Regions from separate parts of the Streptomyces sp. NPDC088730 genome, predicted to be linked through region 2. Evidence: riboswitches for the same ligand, from Rfam matches in the RefSeq annotation. Region 2 holds a riboswitch; the other holds the start of a gene.
What was found. A riboswitch is a leader RNA that binds a small molecule or an ion and turns the genes downstream of it on or off. The one in region 2 is predicted to bind cyclic di-AMP.
Positions count from the first base shown of each region.

Region 1 (3,650 bases), on a different contig from region 2:
TGCCTGGGAGCACCGCTCGCCCGGCTGGAGGGACAGGCCGCGCTCGCCACGTTGCTGAAACGCCTTCCGGACCTGCGACTTGCGGGTGAAGCTGCCGATTTGCGCTGGCGCGGCGGGCTCATCATGCGCGGACTGCGGACGCTTCCGGTGGAGTTCACCCCCGGGTTCACCGGCAAGCAAAGTGACACTCTGTCAACTCTGTGACTTCGGCGTGATCTCCGCTGCATCGACTTGTGACACACGTTCGAGTCCCGCTAGGTTCACCGTTCGACTCACCAGTCACCTCGTCAGTCACACGGAAGGCATTCCCATGGGCTCCGCGAACGGCAGACACCGTCGCCCTCGGCAGGCACCCGCGATCATCGTCGCCGCAGGCGTGACCGGCTCGGCCATCGCCATCCCGCTGCTCGGCGCGGCCGGTGCGCACGCCGCCGACGCCTCGACCTGGGACCGGGTCGCGGAGTGCGAGAGCGGCGGCATGTGGAGTGCCGACCTCGGTAACGGCTTCTACGGCGGCCTGCAGTTCTCGCAGGAGGTCTGGAAGTCCTACGGCGGCGAGGCGTACGCCCCGCGTGCGGACCTCGCCAGCCGCTCGCAGCAGATCGCCGTGGCGGAGAAGGTGCTGGGTGATCAGGGGCCGAAGGCGTGGCCCAGTTGCGCCGTCATCTCCGGCCTCACCCCGGAGGGCTCCCTGCCGGGTGTCGACCCGGGCGTCGATCCGGCCGCCACCCCGTCCGCGGACCCGGCCGGGAGCGCGGACCCGGCCGAGGGTGCGGACCCGGCCGCGACGGCCGATCCGTCGGAGAGCGCGGACCCGGCGGACGGCGCGGCCGGGGACACCGCGAAGACCCCGTCGGACGACGCCGCGTCGGACCCGGCGGGCAAGGGCGGTGGGCCGGATGCCTCGGCCTCCCCGGACGCCACGCCCCCGGCGGCCGGCTCCTCCGGCGCGGGTGACCGGGCCGGCGGCCCGGACGGGTCCTCCCCGGCCGCGGAGGCGGGCGGCAGGCACCGCGGCGCGCCGGCCCCGGAGCGGACCGGTGACGGCCGGGACGCGGGTCGGCACGCCTCGCGCGGGGACGCGGACGGACGCGGCACGGGCGCGCCGGCCGCCGACGGCACGTACACCGTCCGGCCCGGCGACAGCCTCTGGGCGATCGCCGACGCGCAGGAGCTGCCCGGCGGCTGGACCGGGCTGTACGAGGCCAACAAGGCGGCCGTCGGCTCCGACCCCGACCTCATCCTCCCTGGCCAGCACCTCGATCTCGGCGTGAAGACCGGCTGAGACCGCCGGGCGCGGACGGTGGTGGAAGCAGGCGTGGAAGCCGCCGTGAAAACGGTCTGATCAACAGCTGAAGACACCTCGAACCTGGGGTACTTAAGAGGCCTATGTCCCACTTTTGACTAAGTGAGACATGGGTCTCTTCGCGTGAACCGGCGCGTCTTGTCCGGGAGGTCCTCCCGCATCCGCTCCGACCTGCGCAAACAGGTGTTAATCCTATGCAATTAAGGGCTGTTTATCCGGTATGTCCTTCTTTGAATGTAGGGGTTGGGTGTGTTTACGGTCAGAACCGCTCGCACCGCGGGCCCCGTCGACCGTCACGCCGAATCCTGCCGTCGGTCGAAGGGAACAGACGCGTAAAGCGCCGTAGGCAGGAGCGGGGGACCCAGGTAAGTGCCGGGCCCGATCGTCGCAAGACGCATCAGGACCGGCTTGGGGTTAAGTCGTGCGCTAGGACGTGCGACCGGGCAACTCACTTGGCCCGAACCCGACAGCTCACCTCGCAGGCGTCGGTGAGGAGAAGTCTCGATGCTGCTCAACAGCAAGGGCAACAAGCACCGCCGCCCGTCCAAGGCCGTCCGTATCGCCACGCTCGCCGGTGTGACCGGTGCCGCCATCGCCGTGCCCCTGATGGGTGCCACCGGCGCCTCCGCCGCCTCCGTCTCCACGTGGGACGCGGTCGCCCAGTGCGAGTCCGGCGGCAACTGGTCCATCAACACCGGCAACGGCTACTACGGCGGCCTGCAGTTCTCGCAGTCCAGCTGGGCCGCCGCCGGCGGTACGCAGTACGCGCCCCGTGCCGACCTGGCCAGCAAGGCCCAGCAGATCGCGGTCGCCGAGAAGCTCCTCGACATGCAGGGACCGGGCGCCTGGTCCTGCGCCGGTGCCGGCAACCTGAGCAACGACGGTGTCGACCCGGGCGTCGACACCGGCTCCAGCGCCCCCAAGGCGGAGGCCGCTCCCAAGCAGGAGTCCGCTCCGGCGCAGCAGGCCGAGCCGAAGAAGGCCGAGCGCACCGAGGCCCCGGCCACCAACCGCTCGGACCGCTCGACCGCCCCCGAGGCCGAGAAGAAGACCGTGACCACCCCGACCGGCGAGAAGGTCAAGAAGGGTGACGGCGAGTACAAGGTCGTCACCGGCGACTCGCTGAGCAAGATCGCGGCCGAGCACAAGGTCAAGGGCGGCTGGCAGAAGCTGTTCAAGCTCAACAAGGACATCGTCAAGGACGCCGACATGATCTTCCCGGGTCAGCAGCTCCACCTGGTGAAGTAGTCCGGCACTCTCCTCGCCGATCTCCCCGGCCCGGTTCGCGTCTTCCCCCCACGCGTGCCGGGCCGGGGTCCGTCGGTCGCCCGTCCGGCGGCCCGGTGGCCGGTGGATTGCCTGCCGACCGTTCAACTGTTGTCGTTACTGGTCAGTAAATTTCTGGCCTTTCATCCCGCTATCACCGCTCTTGGGTCCTTTTTCGTCCCAGGGGACGGGCGGGCGGCCGACTGATACGGCCGAGCCGGTTAGGCTCTTGTCGCAAGGCCAAAGCGACCCTGCACCACCTGCGTCATATCCCAGAAGGAGATGCCTCGTGCCGTCCATCGACGTCGTCGTAGCCCGGGAAATCCTCGACTCCCGGGGCAACCCCACGGTCGAGGTCGAGGTTGGCCTCGACGACGGCAGCACGGGCCGTGCTGCCGTTCCGTCCGGAGCCTCCACCGGTGCGTTCGAGGCCATTGAGCTTCGCGACGGTGACCCCAACCGCTACCACGGGAAGGGCGTCGAGAAGGCGGTCCTCGCCGTGATCGAGCAGATCGGCCCGGAGCTCGTCGGCTACGACGCGACCGAGCAGCGGCTGATCGACCAGGCCATGTTCGACCTGGACGCCACGGAGAACAAGGGCTCGCTCGGCGCCAACGCCATCCTCGGCGTCTCGCTCGCCGTCGCGCACGCCGCGTCCGAGGCCTCGGACCTGCCGCTGTTCCGCTACCTCGGTGGCCCGAACGCGCACCTGCTGCCCGTCCCGATGATGAACATCCTCAACGGTGGGTCGCACGCCGACTCCAACGTGGACATCCAGGAGTTCATGATCGCCCCGATCGGCGCGGAGTCCTTCTCCGAGGCCCTGCGCTGGGGCGCCGAGGTCTACCACACGCTGAAGAAGGTCCTGAAGACCAAGGGCCTGTCCACCGGTCTCGGTGACGAGGGCGGCTTCGCGCCGAACCTGGAGTCCAACCGCGCCGCGCTCGACCTCATCGTCGAGGCCATCAAGGAAGCCGGTTACGCCCCCGGCAAGGACATCGCGCTCGCGCTCGACGTCGCCGCGTCCGAGTTCTACAAGGACGGCACGTACGAGTTCGAGGGCAAGTCCCGCTCGGCC
Region 1 covers NZ_JBIVLK010000004.1:94,156-97,805, reverse strand. The annotation lists gene ACIP89_RS15540 (cytochrome P450) at 1-204, shown strand, start outside; gene ACIP89_RS15535 (transglycosylase family protein) at 311-1,285, shown strand; cyclic di-AMP (ydaO/yuaA leader) riboswitch at 1,635-1,806, shown strand; gene ACIP89_RS15530 (transglycosylase family protein) at 1,811-2,554, shown strand; gene eno (phosphopyruvate hydratase) at 2,862-3,650, shown strand, end outside.
Region 1: it holds a riboswitch for cyclic di-AMP, as region 2 does, so the genes downstream of both, ACIP89_RS15530 (transglycosylase family protein) here and ACIP89_RS27735 (peptidoglycan DD-metalloendopeptidase family protein) in region 2, are expected to answer to the same signal.

Region 2 (3,650 bases):
CGTCTGCCACAAGGGCATATCCTGCACCGCCGATTGTGACCTACGCGACCGTAATATGGGCTTGACGGGTGGTGAGATAGACCACCCGGTCAGGTTTTGGTAAAGGGGGAATAAGGACGGTCACCCCAATGCAGAGGGGCGGTGCGCCGCCGCGCACCGCCCCTCTGCATTGCTCAGGTCCGTCACCGGACCGCTGCCGCCCGGATCAGACGTTGATCCCGTGCGACGCCAGGTAGGCGATCGGGTCGATGTCAGAGCCGTACGCCGGGCCCGTGCGGACCTCGAAGTGGAGGTGCGGGCCGGTGGCGTTGCCGGTGGCGCCGGAGAGGCCGACCTGCTGGCCCGCGGTCACGGTCTGGCCCGCCGAGACGGAGAGCGAGGACATGTGGCCGTACTGCGAGTAGTGGCCGTCGGCGTGCTTGATGACGACCTCGTTGCCGTACGCGCCGCCCCAGCCCGCGGTGACGACGGTGCCGGAGGTGATCGCCTTCACGCTGGTGCCGGTGGAGACGGGGAAGTCGATACCGGTGTGGCTGCCGCTGGACCAGCTGGCGCCGGAGGCGCGGTAGGCGGTGGTGTGGTTGCCGGGGACCGGGTGGACGTAGCCGGACGCGCTGCCCTGCTCCGCCGACGTGTTGGACGCCTGGGTGCCGGAGGAGGACGCGGTGCCGGCGGCCGCGGGCGCCTTCGACCCGGTCTCGGCCGGAGCCTTCGAGGGGGCCTTCGACGGGGTGGTGGCACCCGCGGAGGTGTGCGAGCCGGTGGCCGGGGCGTGGCCCCAGGCCTTGCCGCCGAGGGTCAGCTTCATGCCCGGGAGGATCAGGCTCGGGTTGTCGCCGACGACCTTGCGGTTGTCCTGGTACAGCTTCTCCCAGCCGCCCTTGACCTTGTGCTCTGCGGCGATCTTCGACAGGTAGTCGCCGGAGACCACGGAGTACGTCGTGGTGCCGGACTGCTTGTCCGCGACCGGCTTGGCCGGGGTGGCGTGCGTGGCGGCGGCCGACTTCGCGGTGGCGGGAGCGGCCTGCTCCGCGGCGTTGGCACCGGTGGCGCCGAGCAGCGGAAGCGCGATGACGGCTCCGCCGGCGCTCGCGACGACGACGCCGCGGGCGATGGTGCTGGACTTGGGACGGCGGTGCTTACCCGGGATGGGCATGAAGAATTTCCTCTCCGGCGCCTACGAGGTGAGCTGTCGGGTTCGGGCTGGAGATGCCCGGCTGCGTCTGGCGCGACTTCACCCCGAGCCGGCCGGATCACTCCGGTCGGCGGCTTACCTGGGTCCCCCGCTCCTGCCACACGGTGAGTGGGTGCGGAATTCCGGACGGCGGCAGGATTAGGCGTTCCATCCGGATTGACATGGAACGTAAGCGAGCCAGGACGGCGGAAACAAGCCACGGGTTCCACGCCGGATTCCGCACCGGAAATTCGACGCGGAATTCCGGTCACACTCCGTGGATTATGGATCTTGGCATTCCGCTTGGCGCCCGGATTACCCAGCCGGAGCACCGCCACACACCGTCACGGATATGATCCCGCTCACGAGCGGGTGACCATCTCCCGCATAAGCAGGGCATGTTCGACTAAAAGCCCCAATACGGACATGTCGCGCTCATCGTTCGCGCCGGTGCCCCGCGGAGAGCCGTCGCGAGGGGCAGGACCAAGGTCGTCGCCGGGGTGATTGTCCGAGTATCCGATGTCGTATCGTCACGGGAGTGGACCCGTCGGCGACACGCGTCGGCGGCAGAGCCCCCAGGAGTGACCGTGACGCAGCAGCTGCCGCAGACCCCGTCGACGGAACCCGAGCTGGCGGGGGTCCGCAACTTCCGTGACGTGGGCGGACTGCCCACCTCCGACGGCCGCAGGGTGCGGTACGGGCGGCTCTTCCGCAGTGGTCACCTGGCAGACGCCACGCCCGAGGACACGGCGTTCCTCGGCGGCCTCGGCCTGCACACCGTCTTCGACTTCCGCAACGCCGCCGACCTCAAGCTGGACGGACCGGATGTCGAGCTGCCCGGCGTACGCAATGTGAACATCCCGCTCACCGACCCGGCGGACGGCAGCGAGTTCTGGCGGATGGTGCGCGACGGCGACATGGACGAGCTGCGCGGAATCCTCGGCGGCGGCAAGGGGACCGACCGCATGGTCGCCTCCTACCGCTCGATCATCCTGGACCGCACCGCGGAGCACAGCCAGGTGCTGCACGCCCTGGCCGAGGACAGCGTCCCGGCCCTGATGCACTGCGCGGCGGGCAAGGACCGGGCCGGGCTCTCCATCGCGATCTCGCTGCTCGCGGTGGGCGTCGGGCGCGAGACGATCGAGGCCGACTACCTCAAGTCCAACGACACCCACCGCCGCTACCGGGTGCGCCGCAGCGACACCTCCGCGGCCGGAATGTCGCCCGAGGTGATGGAGCTCCTCAGCCCGCTCTTCGGAGCCCACAGCGAATACCTCGCGGCGGCCTTCGCCACCATCGACGAGACCTGGGGCGACACGGACCGCTACCTCTCCGAGGGGCTGAAGATCACGCCCAGTACGCGGGAGCGGCTGCGCGAGCGGCTCCTCGAAGACTCCTGACGGACCCCGGAGGGGGCGCCGCCGGCTACTGGTTGTGCATACCCACCGCGAACAGCAGGTAGAGGAAGCCCGCGACGACGTGCCCGGCCACCAGGTAGGCGAACAGCCTGATGACGAGCCCGCGCGGCATCTTGCGCTCCTGGGAGTCGGGCTCCTTGCGCCTGGCCGGGGTCAGCGGGTCGTAGTTCTCGGAATCGGACATGACGGTCCTCTCTGGTGACCGGTCGGGCCGGCGGGACGGCGTCTCAGCGACGGTGGATCCCGCTGCCGAGGCACAGCTCGGCGGCGGGGCTCTGCAGCAGGGTGTGAACGAAGAGCAGCTCGGCGCCCTCGCGCTCCGGCGCCGCGATCCGGTGCGGGGTGAGCGAGTCGAAGTGCGCGCTGTCGCCGGGGCCGAGGTCGTGCACGGTGTCCCCGAGGGTCACCCGGAGATTCCCGGCCAGGACGTAGAGCCATTCCTCACCGGGGTGGACGCGCACCAGGTCGCCCTGCGCGCCGTACGGCACCCGGACGCGCAGCGCCTGCATCGCCCGGCCGGACCCGCCGGCCCGCTGGTACATCCAGCCGTCGGCCTCCGCCCCCTCGAACTTCCGGGCACGGACGATCGCGTCACGTTCCGGGGGAATCTCGCCGAGCAGCTCGGAGACCGTCGTACCGTAGATCCTGGCGAGTCCGAGCAGCATCGGCAGCGAGGGCTGGCGGCGGCCCGTTTCGAGCCGGGACAGATGGGCGGGCGAGAGCCCGGCGCGCTGGGCGGCGGTCTCCAGGGTGAGCCCGCGGCCGCGGCGCAGGTCGCGCAGGCGTGGCGCGACACCGGGCAGCTCGTCGGCCGCCCCTGCTTCTGCAGGATTCATATGTCCATTGGGCCAGGATCTTTCCTGGGAGGCAAATTTCTTGCCTCCCAGGCAAAAGGTCTCCTGGTCAGCGGTTGGCCACGGCCTGCTTCACCAGGGTCCGGCCGAAGTCCCACATCAGCCCGCCGTCGTGCGCGTCGTCCATCACCGCTGTGAACGCGGCCACGAACCGGTCCACGTCCGCCTCGTCGATGACGAGCGGCGGAATCAGCTTGATCACTT
Region 2 covers NZ_JBIVLK010000011.1:111,503-115,152, forward strand. The annotation lists gene ACIP89_RS27730 (SGNH/GDSL hydrolase family protein) at 1-10, opposite strand, end outside; gene ACIP89_RS27735 (peptidoglycan DD-metalloendopeptidase family protein) at 206-1,156, opposite strand; cyclic di-AMP (ydaO/yuaA leader) riboswitch at 1,160-1,350, opposite strand; gene ACIP89_RS27740 (tyrosine-protein phosphatase) at 1,762-2,574, shown strand; gene ACIP89_RS27745 (DUF6126 family protein) at 2,600-2,776, opposite strand; gene ACIP89_RS27750 (helix-turn-helix domain-containing protein) at 2,820-3,428, opposite strand; gene ACIP89_RS27755 (aspartate aminotransferase family protein) at 3,496-3,650, opposite strand, start outside.